DNA from 3 places in the Arthrobacter sp. Sr33 genome. Region 2 is predicted to be linked to each of the others. Evidence: predicted binding sites of a transcription regulator. Region 2 holds the regulator's gene; each other region holds the start of a gene.
What was found. Region 2 encodes HrcA, which represses chaperone genes, less so after heat shock. Its sites were predicted from a motif close to TTNGCACTCGNNNNNNNCGAGTGCNAA; they were not measured.
Positions count from the first base shown of each region.

Region 1: the regulator HrcA is predicted to act here: its motif matches at 2,022-2,048, upstream of groES (co-chaperone GroES).
Region 3: the regulator HrcA is predicted to act here: its motif matches at 3,867-3,893, upstream of groL (chaperonin GroEL).

Region 1 is NZ_JBTNDD010000004.1:121,206-127,037, reverse strand. It holds gene ACX80T_RS07330 (class I SAM-dependent methyltransferase) at 1-108, opposite strand, end outside; gene ACX80T_RS07325 (peptide chain release factor 3) at 110-1,735, opposite strand; gene groES (co-chaperone GroES) at 2,190-2,486, shown strand; gene groL (chaperonin GroEL) at 2,607-4,214, shown strand; gene guaB (IMP dehydrogenase) at 4,494-5,832, shown strand, end outside.
Region 2 is NZ_JBTNDD010000002.1:293,837-299,668, forward strand. It holds gene ACX80T_RS04260 (16S rRNA (uracil(1498)-N(3))-methyltransferase) at 1-221, opposite strand, end outside; gene dnaJ (molecular chaperone DnaJ) at 224-1,351, opposite strand; gene hrcA (heat-inducible transcriptional repressor HrcA) at 1,458-2,471, opposite strand; gene ACX80T_RS04275 (DUF3097 family protein) at 2,622-3,488, shown strand; gene ACX80T_RS04280 (DUF4870 domain-containing protein) at 3,576-4,007, shown strand; gene hemW (radical SAM family heme chaperone HemW) at 4,012-5,241, opposite strand; gene lepA (translation elongation factor 4) at 5,244-5,832, opposite strand, start outside.
Region 3 is NZ_JBTNDD010000010.1:113,787-119,618, reverse strand. It holds gene ACX80T_RS13750 (lipid II:glycine glycyltransferase FemX) at 1-93, shown strand, start outside; gene ACX80T_RS13745 (threonine/serine exporter family protein) at 143-1,861, shown strand; gene ACX80T_RS13740 (uracil-DNA glycosylase) at 1,863-2,627, opposite strand; gene ACX80T_RS13735 (DUF3263 domain-containing protein) at 2,752-3,054, shown strand; gene ACX80T_RS13730 (LytR C-terminal domain-containing protein) at 3,107-3,763, shown strand; gene groL (chaperonin GroEL) at 4,089-5,726, shown strand.

The DNA of each region.
Region 1 (5,832 bases), on a different contig from region 2:
CAGGCGCATCGTGTCGGCTTCGTTGTACGGAGCCAGGGAGTTCAACAGTTCCCAGCCCGCAGGGGTCAGGAGCGGCGCGATCAGGTCAGTCGCGGCGTCGGAGGCCATCTCAGTAGCCTCGGGCGTCCCCGGCATCGGTGCCGATGGTGCTCAGCGATATCTCGGGGGAATTCTTCTCGACCCGACGCAGCGCCCAGATGTCGTTGAACAGGGCCAGATACTCGCCGTCGGACCGGACCAGCACCTCTGTGCCACGGATGGCGCTGAGGGCTGCCTGCGCGTCGTGGGTGGTGAGCCGGGCCAGCGAATAGGGGAGCGGCTCCATTCGCATCGGTGCGCCGAAATCGTGCTCCATCCGGTCGGCCACCACCTCGAACTGCATCGGCCCGACGGCGGCCAGCACCGGTGCCTGATCGCCACGAAGATCCGAGCGCAGCACCTGAATGATTCCCTCATGGCCCAGCTGTTCAATCCCGCGCCGGAACTGCTTGAAGCGGCCGGCATCCTTGGATCTGGCCACCCGGAAGTGCTCGGGGCTGAACAGGGGAATCGGCGGAAACTCCACCGGCTCCTCGATGTAGAGGCTGTCGCCCATCCGCAGCGCCGATGCATTGACGAGCCCGACGACGTCGCCCGGCCAGGCCTCGTCAATCACCTCCCGTTCACGGCCGAAGAGCTGCTGGGCGTACTTGGTGGCGAAGGTCTTGCCGGAGTTGGCGTGGGTGACCACCATGCCGCGTTCAAACACGCCGGAGCAGACCCTGATGAATGCGACGTGGTCGCGGTGCGCGCGGTTCATGCCGGCCTGGACCTTGAAGACAAATCCCGAGAAAGGGGCATCGACCGGACGGGGGTTGCCGTCGACGTCCTTGCGGGGACCGGCGGCTGGTGCCAGGTCGACCAGGGCGTCCAGGATGTGCTGGACGCCAAAGTTCAGAACCGCTGACGAGAACAACACCGGGGTGCCCGTACCGGCGTGGAAGCTTTCCAGATCGAACGGCTGGTTCGACTCGATGACCAGCGACGCTTCGTCGAGGGCGTCCGTCCAGGCGTCGCCCTCCTGTGCCAAGGCTTCGGCTGGGCTCAGGTGCTCTTCGACGGCAAGGGAAGCACCGGCGTTCTTGCGGGTGAAACGAACAAACTCGTCACGCTTGAGGTCCCACACGCCGCGGAAGTCGCCGGCGAAACCCACGGCCCAGGTCAGCGGCATCGGAATCAGCCCGGTGCGCTCGGTGATTTCGTCCATGAGTGCCAAAGCATCCAGCCCGGGTCGGTCCCATTTGTTGATCACCGTGATGATGGGAATGTTGCGTTGCCGACAGACCTCGAACAGCTTCATGGTCTGGGTCTCAAGGCCCTTTGCTGCGTCGATCAGCATGACCGCGCAGTCCACTGCGGCCAGCACCCGGTACGTGTCCTCGGAGAAGTCCGAGTGGCCGGGGGTGTCCAGCAGGTTGATGACCGTGTCCCGGTAGGAGAACTGCAGCGCCGTGGAGCTGATGGAAATGCCGCGGTCCTTCTCCATCTGCATCCAGTCGGATACGGTCTCCCGGCGGTTCTCCTTGCCGTTGGTGGCACCGGCCGTGCCGATCACGCGGGCGTGAAGGGCCAAGGCTTCGGTCAGGGTCGATTTGCCGGCATCGGGGTGAGAAATGACGGCGAATGTACGACGGCGGGACGCCTCCTGGGCGATGCCAGTGTGGCGCTGGGTGGAGGCCTGTACCTGCTGGGTCACGAAACTGCTTTCGAAAGTGGTGGGAATGCCATTGCTGGCCAGTTCCCCAGTCTACTGGGCGGAGTCTAACGGCGTCGAAGCGCGGTCGGCGCACGGATGCAGCACAGTTGCTCAGTGGCAGCCCGGACTCGCTGGTGGTCGGGGGCTTGCTGCTGCGGCGGGGGGCTCAACCAGTGGGTCCACGTGGCGGCCTTCGCTGCAGTAGTCGCTGGCCTGGCCGCTGAACCCCTGGAAACGAATTCCTGGGATAAACCGGTCGGAAACCGTGCTGCGCTGGCAGCGCAATCTGGCACTCGCCTTGACCGAGTGCTAACCAATGCATAAAGTCAGACTTGGCACTCTCACCATGAGGGTGCTAACTCCTTCAGGGAAGCGTGAGCCGGCACCGCGACGACGGTCAGCGCCATCCGAAGGCCTTAATTCCATTTGTCACCCAAGCGAAGGAGAGGTCCGCGTGCCGGTCTCTATTAAGCCTCTTGAGGATCGTATTGTTGTCCGCCCACTGGAAGCCGAGCAGACCACTGCCTCGGGTCTGGTAATCCCGGATACTGCCAAGGAAAAGCCCCAGGAGGGCGAAGTTGTTGCAGTAGGCCCAGGCCGCGTTGACGATAACGGAAACCGCGTGCCTGTAGATGTAGCCGAAGGCGACATTGTCATCTACTCGAAGTACGGCGGAACCGAAGTCAAGCACGCCGGCGCGGAGTACCTCGTACTCTCAGCCCGCGACGTTCTGGCGATCGTCGTTAAGTAGTGTTCACTCGAGAGAACCCCGGCCACACAGGCCGGGGTTCTCTCGTCGGTGCGTGAAGACGTACCAAGAACCACCAGGTTTTTCACAAGCAGTATTTGCACAATGGAAGAGGAACACATCATGGCAAAGCAGTTGAAGTTTGACGACGCTGCACGCCGCGCACTGGAAGCGGGAGTCAACAAGTTGGCTGACACCGTCAAGGTGACGCTCGGCCCCCGCGGCCGCAACGTCGTGCTGGACAAGAAGTGGGGCGCCCCCACCATCACCAACGACGGCGTGACCATCGCCCGCGAAATCGAACTGGACGATCCGTTCGAGAACCTTGGTGCTCAGTTCGCCAAGGAAGTGGCCACCAAGACCAACGACATCGCCGGTGACGGCACCACCACCGCGACGGTGCTGGCACAGGCACTGGTCACCGAAGGCCTGCGGAATGTCGCAGCCGGCGCTGCCCCATCGCAGCTGAAGCGTGGCATTGAGGTCTCCATCGAGGCCGTTGCTGCCCGCCTGCTCGAGAATGCCCGCGAAGTTGTCGGTCAGCAGACCGCCAGCGTCGCCTCCATCTCCGCCCAGAGCTCAGAGGTCGGCGAGCTCATCGCTGAAGCCTTCGAGAAGGTCGGCAAGGATGGCGTTATCACCATCGAGGAGTCCTCCAGCACCCAGACCGAACTCGTGCTCACCGAGGGCATGCAGTTCGACAAGGGCTTCCTCAGCCCTTACTTCATCACCGACGCCGAACGCCAGGAAGCAGTGCTCGAAGACGCACTGATCCTGATCAACTCCGGCAAAATCTCCTCACTGCAGGAATTCCTGCCGCTGCTGGAGAAGGCGCTGCAGGCCGGCAAGCCCCTCTTCATCATTGCTGAGGATATTGACGGCGAAGCGTTGTCCACCCTGGTAGTCAACAAGATCCGCGGCACCCTGAACGTGGTTGCCGTCAAGGCGCCAGGCTTCGGCGACCGCCGCAAGGCAATGCTGCAGGACATCGCCACGCTGACCGGTGCGCAGGTTGTTTCACCGGACCTCGGCCTCAAGCTGGACCAGGTAGGCCTTGAGGTGCTGGGTTCCGCTCGCCGGATCACCGTTACCAAAGACACCACCACGATCGTTGACGGCATCGGCAGCGAGTCCGATGTTGCGGACCGCGTAGCCCAGATCCGTGCCGAGGTTGAGCGCACCGATTCTGATTGGGACCGCGAGAAGCTTCAGGAACGCCTGGCCAAACTGGCCGGCGGCATCGGAGTCATCAAGGTTGGCGCAGCCACCGAGGTCGAGCTCAAGGAAAAGAAGCACCGCATTGAGGACGCCGTGTCAGCGACACGTGCAGCTCTCGATGAGGGCATTGTTGCCGGCGGCGGCGCCGCACTGATCCACGCCTCGAAGGCGCTGGACACTGACGCTTCGGTACTCGCCCTCGAAGGCGACGCCGCAACCGCGATCAACCTGGTGCGACGCGCCTTGGCCCAGCCACTGCGCTGGATCGCTGAGAACGCTGGCCACGAAGGCTACGTTGTGGTGCACCGCGTCGAGGAACTCGAGCCCGGACACGGCTTCAATGCTGTCACCGGTGACTACGAGAACCTCATCGACGCCGGCATCATCGACCCCGTCAAGGTCACCCGTTCAGCACTCCGGAACGCGGCCTCGATCGCGGCCCTGATTCTCACCACCGAAACACTTGTGGTCGAGAAGCCAGAGAGCGACGACGAAGAAGGTCACAGCCACTAGTTCCCTCAAGGGCTAGACAGACATGACAGCACCCCCGGTCCTCGGACCGGGGGTGCTGCCATCTGGTGGGCAGTTCTCCCTATCTACTCCAGCTCCTACTACCGGGTGATAACCCACCAGATTGATGCTCTGCTCCATTCCTGATCGATCCGGGCTGTGTCGAATCACACGCTCCCGGAATAGGGTGCACCCGGCAATCGTTTTAGGATGAGAGTCTGGCAATTCGAATATCCCTCGGCCAGCTTCTACCCACAGACCATCTGAGAAAGAGGCGACGCAGTGACCCAGCCGTCCCAGCGCAACGAAACCCATGACCCATTCGGATTCGTTGGCCTGACGTACGACGACGTCCTGCTCCTGCCCGGCCTCACCGATGTGATCCCGTCCGAGGCTGACACCAGTTCGCGCGTTTCCAAGCGCATCACCGTTCAGACCCCGCTGTTGTCCTCGGCAATGGACACCGTCACCGAGGCACGCATGGCCGTGGCAATGGCCCGCCAGGGCGGCCTCGGCGTGATCCACCGGAACCTGTCGATCCAGGATCAGGCGGAGCAGGTGGACCGGGTCAAGCGCAGCGAGTCCGGCATGATCGCTCATCCGGTCACCATCGGTCCAGATGCCACCCTTGCTGAGCTGGACGAACTATGCGGCCACTATCGGGTGTCGGGTCTTCCCGTCGTCGACGACGCCGGGCATCTGCTCGGCATCGTCACCAATCGTGATACCCGGTTCGTTTCCGAACATGAGTGGCCACACCGCCTGGTGCGCGCGGTCATGACTCCCATGCCGCTGGTGACCGGGCAGGTCGGAATCAGTGGTGAGGACGCGATCGGGCTGCTGGCCAAGAACAAAATTGAAAAGCTTCCGCTCGTCGACGGAGAAGGCATTCTTCGAGGACTGATTACTGTTAAGGACTTTACAAAAGCCGAGCAGTATCCGCTCTCCACGAAGGACGACGAAGGCCGGCTGCGCGTCGGCGCCGCTATCGGCTTCTTCGGTGATGGCTGGGATCGCGCCATGGCCCTCGTGGACGCCGGAGTTGACGCCCTGTTCGTTGACACTGCCAACGGGCACAGTGCCGGTGTTCTCGAGATGATTGCCCGGCTCAAAGCCGAACGATCAGTGGCTCACGTCGACATCATCGGTGGCCAGGCAGCAACACGGGACGGCGCCCAGGCGCTGATCGACGCCGGCGCCGACGGTATCAAGGTCGGGGTAGGCCCCGGATCCATCTGCACCACTCGAGTGGTGGCGGGCGTTGGCGTACCCCAGGTGACCGCCATCTATGAATCAGCCAAGGCTGCCATCCCGGCAGGGGTGCCCGTGATCGCCGACGGCGGACTCCAGTACTCGGGCGACATCGGCAAGGCGCTGGTCGCCGGTGCCGACACCGTCATGCTCGGCTCGCTGCTGGCCGGCTCGGCCGAAGCCCCTGGCGAACTGATCTTCGTGAACGGCAAGCAGTACAAGACCTACCGTGGCATGGGTTCCCTCGGCGCCATGCAGACCCGCGGAAAGAATACGTCCTACTCGAAGGACCGCTACTTCCAGGCCGACGTCACAGGGGATGACAAGCTGATCCCCGAAGGCGTCGAAGGCCGCGTCGCCTACCGCGGAC
Region 2 (5,832 bases):
ATCACTGTTCGCACCTCGAGGGTGACTTCCTGCCCGGCGCTGGCCGTGACCACGCCGACGATTCTGCGCCCGCGGCCGTCGGCGACGTCAATCGTCTCGCCGGCTGCCAGCCGTTTCACGGTCGCCGCGTGCCGGGCCTCGGCCCCGGTGAGGGTGAAACTGGCTCCGGGGAAGACAGCAGCCAGCGCCTCAGGGTCTCCGAAGTAGAGTGCGTTGCTCACCCCTAGAGATTACCCAACCGCTCCCGCAACTTCGCGAACACCCCTGAACCGCTGCTGGCCAGCTGACCCTCGACAAATTCCTCGCCGCGGAGTTCGGCAAGTTTGCGCAGCAGCTCTTCCTGCGCCTGGTCAACGTTGCGCGGAGTCTCGACGTTCAGGTGCACCTTGAGGTCACCACGCCCGTACCCGCGGAGGTGGGTGACGCCAAGTCCGCGAAGAGTCACGATCTCGCCCGACTGCGTGCCTGCTTTGATCCCCAGTTCCTGGTCGCCGTCGAAGGAGGCGAGGTTCACGGTGGTGCCCAGGGCGGCGGCGGTCATCGGCACACTGAGGGTGACGTGGAGGTCATCACCCTCACGGAGGAAGGAGGGATCCGGGTTAACCCGGATCTCCACATAGAGGTCGCCCTGCGGTCCGCCGGCCATACCGGCCTCGCCCTGGCCCCCCAGTTGAATGCGGGTGCCGGTCGACACGCCTGCGGGCACCTTGATGGTGAGGCTCCGACGGCTACGCACCCGACCGTCGCCGTTACATTCGTTACAGGGGTTCGGGATGACTGTGCCATACCCCTGGCAGGTGCCACACGTGGCACTGGTCATGACCTGGCCCAGGATGGACCGCACCGCACGCTGCACCTGACCCGACCCGCCGCAAATGTCGCAGGTTCGGGGGGAAGTGCCGGGCTGGCAGCAGGACCCGTCGCAGGTGGGACACACTGCTGCGGTATCGACGTCGATCTTTTTGTTGATCCCGAAGACGGCGTCGACCAGGTCGATCCGCACGGCGATCAGGGCGTCCTGGCCGCGACGGGTGCGCGACGGCGGGCCGCTGGCACCACCGCCACCGAAGAATGTTTCGAAGATGTCCTGGAAGGCGAAGCTCGGCCCGGCGTGTCCTCCGCCGAATCCGTTGTCGGTCCCGTTCTCGTTGCCGGTCGTGTCATACACGCGCCGTTTCTGCGGGTCCGAGAGCACCTCGTAGGCACGGGTGACCAATTTGAACTCTTCAGAGGCATCCGGCCCGGAGTTGACGTCCGGGTGCAGCTTTCGCGCGAGCTTGCGGTAGGCCTTCTTGATTTCCTCGCCGCTCGCATCGCGGTTCACACCGAGGACTTCATAGTGATTACTCACTCCTGCACTTCACTTCCTATGTCACTGACCGGTGCAGGGCTTGGTGCCCTGCCGGTATGGGGTCGACTGTTTCTACAACAAGTTCGCTGATGCGGTTACCTCAGGATTAGTCCGTCAGGATCCGCGATAGGTACCGGGCTACCGCCCGCACCGCCGACATCGACGTCGGGTAGTCCATTCGGGTTGGCCCAAGCACTCCTACCTTGGCCAACGAGTCGGGACCGTATCCGGTGGCAATCACCGAGGCTTCAGCGAGGCCGCCGTGCGGGTTCTCCCGGCCGATCCGCACCGAGACGCCAAACGCATCCTGCTTCATTTCGGAAAGCAGGCGAAGCATTACTACCTGCTCCTCCAGGGCCTCGAGCACCGGCCCGATGCTCAGAGGAAAGTCTACGGTGGATCGGGCCAGGTTGGCTGTACCAGCCATCACAATCCGGTCATCCCGGTTGATACCTGCCAACTGTTCGAGCGCCCGCGCCAGCACGGTGCCCGCCCTGCGTTGCTGGAACGACAAGGCTCCCACGGCGAGTGCGAGTTCCTGCGGAAGGGACGCCAGCTTGGTGCCGGCGACGGAACCGAGGAAGTGCTGCCGAAGCTCGGCGAGGGATGATTCGGGCACCGGTTCGGGCAGCGGGACAACCCGCTGCTGGACTGTTCCGTTGGTCGCTATGAGCACCACCAGTACCTGGTTGGGCGCCAGTAGGACGAACTCCAGGTGCCGGACGGCTGCGCTACCCAGATGTGGGTATTGGACCACCGCCACCTGATTGGTCAGGTGGGAGAGCAGCCGCACTGTCCGGTCCATGACGTCGTCGAGATCCTCTGCCTCCTCCAGGAGCGCCTGAATGGCGCGCTTTTCGGCAGCAGACAGAGGCTTGACCTCGGAAATCTGGTCGACAAACAGTCGGTAGCCCTTGTCGGTGGGGATGCGACCCGAGCTGGTGTGGGGCGCAGTGATCAGCCCCTCTTCCTCCAGGACAGCCATATCATTACGGATGGTGGCCGATGATACCCCCAGCTGATGCCGCTCCACGAGTGCTTTGGAGCCCACAGGCTCGCGGGAATGCACATAGTCCTCGACGATGGCACGCAACACTTCAAGTCTGCGTGGTTCGCTCACTTTTCACCTCCGCACACGTTTACTGTCTCTTCCGGCAGATCTGGCACTCGACACGCCCAAGTGCCAAGTCTAGTACGTTCGAAGGGATTGTTAGCATTGAAAATCCCTGGCCGGACCGTCCAGCGGCGAGTCGGGAAGTGAGCAACAATTTTGTCCAGTTATGAATGGGGCGCCCAGGACATCTCAGCCCCCCGCCAGGTTTCCCTGCCAAAGGTTCCGGTCAGCCGGGGCCTGGTTCTGGAGGATGTGCGGAGCGGTTACGTTGGCGCAGTGGTCCGGGTGGAGAAATCTGGTGGCATGCACGTCATGGTGCTCGAGGACCGGCGCGGCAGACTCAAGACTTTCCCGCTCGGGTTCGGATTCCACGTCGACGGCGGGCCCGTTGAGGTGGTGGCACCCGCGCTGGCACCACCAGCGCCAGCCCGCAAGGTGACGGCGTCGGGATCGGTCAAAGTGGAGGGCGCCCGCGCGAGGACCGCCCGGGCCAGCAGGATCTGGGTGGAGGGACAGCACGATGCTGAGCTGATCGAAAAAGTGTGGGGCGACGATCTGCGTCTTGAGGGGATCGTCGTCGAGCCGCTGCACGGCGTTGACGACCTTGCCGGGATGATCCGCACCTTTAGTCCTGGACCGAACCGCCGGCTCGGTATCCTCGTCGACCATCTGGTAGCGGGGTCGAAGGAACAGCGCATCGCCCAGGAAGCCATGAAGGTTCCGGGAGCCGCCGCCAACGTCCTGGTGGTGGGACACCCGTATGTCGATGTGTGGCAGGCAATCAAGCCGGCGGCCGTCGGGCTCACCGCGTGGCCGGTGGTACCACGGGGCCAGGACTGGAAGACCGGAATACTCGCCGGTCTCGGCTGGCCGAACGCCGACAAGGCAGCGGTGGCACATGGCTGGAAGCGGTTGCTGGGGTGCGTCAATAGTTACTCCGACCTTGAGCCGTCGCTGCTCGGGCGGGTCGAAGAAGTGATCGATTTTTTGACCCCTCCCGGAGATTTCGACGCGACAATTTAAGCCCCAGTGCACGTTTGCTGGCGACGAAGTATCCTAGATAGGAAGGCTCCTGATCAAGGCTGCCCCGAAGCAATAGAGGATGTTCAGTTGTCTAACCCCGCCGACCAGCACGGACACCACGGATCCGAGGACGGCCACGGCCAGCCCCGATCCGCTTTTGAGGGTGCCCCGGCGAATGCCCTGCCTCTGACCGCGACGGAAGACCGGCAGTGGGCAACCCTGTCGCACTTCGGGGGAATCCTCGGTTTCATTCCGTCGCTGCTCATCCTGCTGATTTTCAAGAACCGGGGACCTTTCACCGCCCAGGAAGCGCGGGAGGCGTTCAACTTCACCTTCCCGCCGACGGTGTTGGCGTTCGTGGCCTGGCTGCTCTCCCTCTTGCCAGCGGTCGGCGGCATGTTCGCCGTCGTCAACGCCCTGATCTGGGTGGCAATCGCCGTATCCTCGGTCATTGCCGGGATCCAGGTCAACCGTGGCCGCCCCTACCGGTACGCGTTCAACCTGCGGCTCTTCCGTTAGGAGCCTAGTCGGGTAGTAGCCTGCGGACGACCGCGTCGGCGAGCAACCGGCCCTTGCCAGTGAGCGTGATCGTTCCGGCGAAGGCCTCCGCTGCAACGATCAGTTCATCAGCAATCAATCCGGCGACGGCGAGCCGCCCTCCTGGGTGCAGCACCCGGGTTGGTAGGCCCTCGCGCAGCCTGGCGCGAAGCATCACGTCCTCGGTGTAGCGGGTCTCCGCGTCCAGGATTTCGCGGCCAGCGGCCGGTGACACTCCGGTTGAGAGGCGCTGGGCGTAGGCGGTCGGGTGCTTCACATTCCACCACCGCACACCGCCCAGATGCGAGTGCGCGCCGGGACCAGCTCCCCACCAGTCGTCGCCACGCCAGTAGGCAAGATTATGCCTGCACTCGTCCGCAGGTGTGCGGGCCCAGTTGCTCACCTCGTACCATCCCAGTCCGGCGGCTGCCATCGCGCGTTCGGCCAGGGCGTACTTCTCGGCGTGATCGTCGTCGTCGATGTCGGGCACCTCGCCACGGCGGATCCGGGCCGCAAGTTTGGTGCCGTCCTCGATGATCAGTGCGTAGGCAGAGACGTGGTCCGGACCGTAGGACAGCGCCGCGTCAAGGGTCTGCTGCCAGTCGGCTGCGGACTCCCCCGGGGTGCCGTAGATCAGGTCAAGGCTGACGCGCAGCCCGGCTTCCCGCGCCCATTGCACGGCCAGTGGCACCCGTTCGGGCGCATGGGTGCGGTCCAGTACCTTCAGCACGTGCGGAACAGCCGACTGCATCCCGAACGACACCCTGGTGAAACCCGCCTGCGCCAGCACCGCAAGTGACTCGGGCGTGACCGAATCGGGGTTGGCCTCCGTGGTGACTTCAGCGCCTGGTGCGAGCCCCCAGTGCCCGACGGCGGTGCGCAGCACCGTCGCCAGATCGGCTGCGGGGAGGAGGGTGGGAGTGCCGCCGCCGAAGAACACTGTCGATAGCTGGCGTGGCGCGGTGCCGGAAGTGGTCAGGACACCGGCTGCGAGGTCCAGTTCAGCGCTGACCGTTGCGGCATAGCGGTCTTGCGATGCGCCCCCACCCAGTTCAGTGGCCGTGTAGGTGTTGAAGTCGCAGTAGCCGCAGCGCACGGCGCAGAACGGGATGTGGACGTAGAGCCCCAGCTTCCGGTCGGCGCTGCCGATGGCGGCCTGCTCCGGCAGCAGGCCGCTTTCCGGCGCTGGCAAGCCAAGAGGGAGGGCACCTGGCATTGCTACTTCTTGACCTTGTCCTTGGACTCGTCGGTGGTGAGGGCTGCGATGAAGGCTTCCTGCGGGACTTCGACGCGTCCCACCATCTTCATCCGTTTCTTGCCTTCCTTCTGTTTCTCCAGAAGTTTGCGTTTACGGGTGATGTCACCGCCGTAGCACTTCGCGAGGACGTCCTTGCGGATGGCCCTGATGCTTTCCCTGGCAATAATCCGTGACCCGATGGCCGCCTGGATGGGGACCTCGAACTGCTGCCGTGGGATGAGTTCACGCAGCTTGCCGGTCATCATGACGCCATAGGCGTAGGCCTTGTCGCGGTGGGTGATGGCCGAGAACGCATCGACCTGCTCGCCCTGCAGCATGATGTCGACCTTGACCAGGTCGGCGACCTGGTCGCCGTCGCTCTTCCAGTCCAGCGAGCCGTACCCGCGGGTCCGGGATTTGAGGATGTCGAAGAAGTCGAACACGATCTCGGCCAGTGGCAGTCGGTACCGGATCTCCACCCGGTCCTCGGAGAGGTAATCCATTCCGCCCATCACGCCGCGCCGGCTCTGGCACAGCTCCATGATGGCACCGACGAACTCGGTGGGCGCC
Region 3 (5,832 bases), on a different contig from region 2:
CTCAGCGCGTGGAAGTATCGACTCTGGAACGTGATCGGCGAGAAGGTCGCTCGACAAATCTACTGGCGCCGACACCAGCAACCGTTCTACTAAACAAACACTCCCGCTCCCTGCGGGCGCACCGGATGAAGGGGTGAATTCCATGGGAGAGAAGACCGAGGCCGACGACGGCCGCAACCCCAACACCAACCCTGCGCCGGTAGCCGAACAGCTGCCGATCGTTCCCACCGCGGGGACCCCGGCCAGCGTTGCCCAGCCCGCAGCACGTCCGGTTCATTCGCTGCCCGGCACCCCTGGGGGCCCGGGATACGCAGGCCGCTCGGGATCGGCTGGCAAGCCTGGCAGGTCTTCCGGAGCCAAGCCCAAGTCCCGCCCACGTCCGGCAAATAACAAGCCGGATCGCAGGACCTACTCGACGCCCACCGATGCGCTGCCGACCACGCCCCGTTCGGTGCGCCCCGACCGCTCGAATGCCGCAGCCAGGAAGGTACTCCGCCGACTGGTGCAGGGGGAGACTCCGCCCACCCAGGCGATGAGCATCGTTGAACGGCTGGCTGGCAGCCCCTATGCCAATCCCACCATCCAGGTTTCCGGGCCGGACATCAACGCGCGACGAACCCTTGATTTCGCGCTGAGCCTGGCCGAAACGATGTTCCGGTACGGCGCCGGCGCCCTTGAGGTCGAAACCAGCATCATCGCGGTCACCGCAGCCTTTGGGCTGGACAACATTGAAGTGGACATCACCAACCAGTCGGTCATCCTGAACTATTCGGCCAAGGACCAGACCCCAGTCACCGTGCTGCGGGTGGTTCGTTCCTGGACCAATAACTACGCCGGCCTGCTGAAGGTGCATCAGTTGGTGACCGACGTCGTCAACGGCGGAACCTCGCGGATCGAAGCTGCAGCTCGGCTCGACGAGATCACCCACAAGCCGAAACCCTTTCCCCGGTGGATGGTGACGGCTGCCTTCGGTGTCTTCGGGGCTGCCATCGTGAGTTTCATTGGTGGCGGACCGTTGGAGTCGCTGATCAGCTTTGCCAGCTGCATCGGCGTCGACCTCCTCTTGCGTCAGTTGGGGAAGTGGCGGGTTCCTGAGTTCTTCTCGGTAGCTACCGCCTCGGGTATGGTCACGATCATCGCGATGTTCTTCTGGTGGCTCGATATCGGCATTGCGCCGTCGTTCGTGGTGGTGGGCGGAATCCTGCTATTGCTGCCGACTGGCCGGCTCGTCTCCGCAACCCAGGACGCGATCAACGGATTCCCGGTCACCGCGGCGGGCAGGTATCTATCAGCGTTCCTCGTGTTTGCCGCGATCATCTCCGGGATCGCCGTCGCGTTGGTCGTTGGCGCATTGGTGGGGGTGCCAGAGCTGGCGCTGACGACCGAAGGGTCAATGTATCCGCTGCCGGTGGCGGCAGCGCTGGTGCTGATCGCCGTCGCCATGATCGGAGTCGCAGAACAGACCGACATGAAACTCCTGCTCCCCACGGCCCTGATCGGTGTCACCGGTTTCCTGCTGTACTCGCTGGTGGTCAGCCTGGGCGTGGGCTACCGCCTAGCCCCGGCAATCGCCGCAGTGCTGATCGGGATGCTCGCGAGAATGGTGGCGTTGCGGATGGGCGCACCCCAGCTGGTCGTGGCAGTTCCGGCGGTCATGTTCCTCTACCCGGGCCTGATGGTGTTCAGGTCGATGTACGGCTTGACGATCGAAACCGAGCTGATTGGGGCTGGCACCAACAGCCTGTTCAATGCGTTGACGATCATTCTTGCCATTGCCGGCGGCGTGGTGCTGGGTGACAACCTCGCCCGTCCGCTGACCAAGGGAGTCAGCAGTAACGAACGCCGGAACCGGCGCCGGTAAGTCAGCGCAACTGCCAGTCCACCGGTTCGGCGCCCTGCTCCACCAGGAACGTGTTGACCCGGGTAAAGGGCCGGCTGCCGAAGAACCCTCGCGACGCCGACAGCGGGCTCGGGTGCACTGACTCGATCACCGGAGTGCTGCCGAGCAGGAGCTTGATCTGCTGGGCGTCCCTGCCCCACAGCACCGCAACCAGAGGTAGGTTTCTGGCAACCAGGGCTTCCACCGCTGTATCGGTCACTACGTCCCAGCCCAGTCTGCGGTGTGACGCCGCGCCGCCGGCCCGCACCGTCAGGACCCGGTTCAGCAGCAGCACTCCCTGCTCGGCCCACCCCGACAGGTCGCCGTGCGCAGGAACCGACGTGCCGGTGTCGGCAGCGAGTTCCCGATAGATATTGGCGAGGCTCCGTGGAAGCGGTCGGGTGCTTCCCGCTACCGAGAAGGACAGCCCGACGGCGTGCCCCGGCGTCGGGTACGGGTCCTGACCCAGGATCAGCACCTTGACCTGATCCATCGGGTAACTGAACGCCCGGAGGATGTGCTCGGCTGGCGGCAGGATCTCGTGTCCGCCGTCGACTTCCGTGCGGAGCCGATCGGCGAGCAGGTGCAGTTGCGGCTCGATCGGCGCCAGCGCGGCAGCCCAGGACGGATGAACGACGTCGGCCACCGGAACGGGGGCGGCGAACGGGAATTTCGAGCCGTCCCGGATCGGGGACGCCGTGGGGGAGGGGGCTGGCTCGGGGAAGAGGGCGCTCTGGTATTCGGACACCCTCCCATCCTTGTGCCCGAGCCCGCCAAATGACAACCGTGTTATTCCCAATTACCATGAAGGTCAACGGCAGCGTTCCACTAAGCTGCCTTCAACTAAGGGGCGATAGGCAGTGACTGATGCGGTGCGCGCTGACAGTGCGGTACACCCTGATCCGGAGGGTCACCGTCAGGCGTCTGTGCTGGGAGACCGCGAGCAGCAAATGCTCGCCCTTGAACGCCAGTGGTGGAAGTACTCAGGGGCCAAGGAACAAGCCATCCGCGAACTGTTCGACCTGTCGGCTACCCACTACTACCAAATCCTCAACGCCATGATCGACACCGAGGCAGCATTGGCTCACGATCCGATGCTGGTCAAGCGACTGCGTAGACTACGTACATCGCGTCAGCGCGCGCGCTCAGCCCGCCGCCTCGGCGCTGACATCTGAACGCTCCCGGCGAACCCTTTACAGCGCCAAAACCCAAGGATGACGCATAACTATGAGCCAGTACCCCCGGGACGAGTTCGACAAGATCCCTGAATCCGCATCGCGGCAGGGCGTTCACCGGGAAAGACTGGTTCCTCCGCGGTCCAGTGGGCTGGCGTTGAAAATCTTGGTTGGGGTACTCGCGCTCGCCGTCGGGCTGGCCGCCTACTTTATTCTTCCCCGTCTTGGCATTGGCCAGACGGAGTCATCCGCCAGCCAGACCACCACCGCGCCGGTCGCCGAGACCACCTCGAACGCGTCGCCTGCCCCGGCCGACGACGACGCTTCCGAGCCCGAGCCGACCCCGTCCAATCCGGCGACCCAAGCCCCAACAGGGGCTCCCACTGATGAGCCCACCGAGGCTGAACCCACTCCCAGCGAGGAACCGGCAGCGATCGACCGGGCCCAGGCAGTAAACGTCTACAACTCAACGGGCATCGGCGGATTGGCCAGTTCGGCAGCCGGCCGGGTCACGGCTGGTGGCTGGACTGTGGGCCAGATCGCAGACTGGGGCGGAGCGCCGCCCCAGACCTCAGTGATCTTCTACAACAACGCCTCCCAGCTTGCAGCGGCACAGGAAGTAGCCGGCATCCTCGGCATCCCCACCCTGGTCGAAACCACCGAAGTGTCTTCGAGCATCACAGTGGTTGTCGGCCCCGGATTCCAATAGGCATTGAGTAGGAGGCACGGTTCCGCGACGCACGAGTGGTCCGTGGTGCCATTTATGACTCGGTGGTGTACGGCGTCACCCGTGCCCAGTGGGAGGGTCTTCACTTGCACTCAGGCAGCCAGAGTGCTAATTATTGAGTTAGCACTCTAAGCCGCTGACTGCTAATTGTTGGCGGGGTTGGATGTGACAAGCACACCACTGTGGTGAGGGTCGTGGCGGGACGTAAAGAGATCGTCCTGCTGATACCCGTCCGTCGCGGGCACCGCAGCCGGTGAGCATAAGTTTGCTGATAAGCAGTACTGTCCCCGAAAGGACCTAAGCCACTATGGCCAAGATCATTTCTTTTGATGAAGAGGCACGCCGCGGCCTTGAGCGCGGACTCAACATCCTCGCCGACGCCGTCAAGGTAACGCTGGGCCCACGTGGCCGCAACGTCGTCCTGGAAAAGAAGTGGGGCGCCCCCACGATCACCAACGATGGTGTATCCATCGCCAAGGAGATCGAACTGGACGACCCGTTCGAAAAGATCGGCGCAGAGCTGGTTAAGGAAGTCGCCAAAAAGACTGACGACGTCGCCGGCGACGGTACCACCACCGCCACCGTCCTTGCACAGGCACTGGTCAAGGAAGGCCTGCGGAACGTTGCTGCTGGCGCCGATCCACTGAGCCTGAAGCGCGGCATCGAGAAGGCTGTTGAAGCCGTCACTCGCGAGCTGCTGGCTTCCGCCAAGGAAATCGAAACCAAGGAAGAGATCGCTGCAACGGCTTCCATCTCTGCCGGTGACCAGCAGATCGGCGATCTGATCGCTGAAGCGCTGGACAAGGTCGGCAAAGAAGGCGTTATCACCGTTGAAGAATCCAACACCTTCGGCCTTGAGCTCGAGCTCACCGAGGGCATGCGGTTCGACAAGGGCTACATCTCCGGCTACTTCGTTACCGACGCAGAGCGCCAGGAAACGGTACTTGAAGATCCGTACATCCTGATCGTCAACTCCAAGATATCCAACGTCAAGGACCTCGTAGCGGTTCTTGAGAAGGTCATGCAGTCAGGCAAGCCCCTGCTGATCATCGCCGAAGACATCGAAGGCGAAGCGCTGGCTACCCTGGTGGTCAACAAGATCCGTGGCACGTTCAAGTCGGTAGCCGTCAAGGCTCCAGGCTTCGGTGACCGCCGCAAGGCCCAGCTGGCTGACATCGCTATCCTCACCGGTGGCCAGGTTATCGCCGAAGAAGTTGGCCTCAAGCTTGAGAACGCCACCCTCGACCTTCTGGGTAGCGCACGCAAGGTTGTTGTCACCAAGGACGAGACCACCATCGTCGAAGGTGCAGGCAACGCCGAAGAGATCGCCGGACGCGTCAGCCAGATCCGCGCCGAGATCGAGAACTCCGACTCCGACTACGACCGCGAGAAGCTGCAGGAACGTCTGGCCAAGCTGGCCGGCGGCGTTGCAGTCATCAAGGCCGGAGCTGCAACCGAGGTTGAGCTCAAGGAGCGCAAGCACCGCATTGAGGACGCAGTCCGCAACGCCAAGGCAGCAGTCGAAGAGGGAATCGTCGCCGGTGGCGGCGTTGCTCTCATCCAGGCCGGCGCCAAGGCTTTCGCATCACTGCAGCTCGAAGGCGACGAGGCAACCGGCGCGAACATTGTTCGCGTTGCCATCGACGCTCCTCTGAAGCAGATCGCCTTCAACGCCGGCCTTGAGCCAGGCGTCGTTGTCGACAAGGTCCGCGGACTGCCTGCAGGCCACGGCCTGAACGCAGCAACCGGCGTGTACGAAGACCTGCTGGCAGCCGGAGTCAACGACCCCGTAAAGGTCACCCGCTCTGCACTGCAGAACGCGGCATCCATTGCTGGTCTGTTCCTCACCACCGAAGCCGTAGTAGCTGACAAGCCTGAAAAGGCTCCAGCCGGCGGCGGCGGCGGCGACGAAATGGGCGGCATGGGCGGTATGGGCGGCTTCTAGTCCCCACCGGCGAGGTGTCACCACCTCGCCTTGCTGAATCTGGAAGGACGGTACCCTCACGGGGTGCCGTCCTTCCGGCGTTAACCGGGAAGCTCGGCCTGCCGGT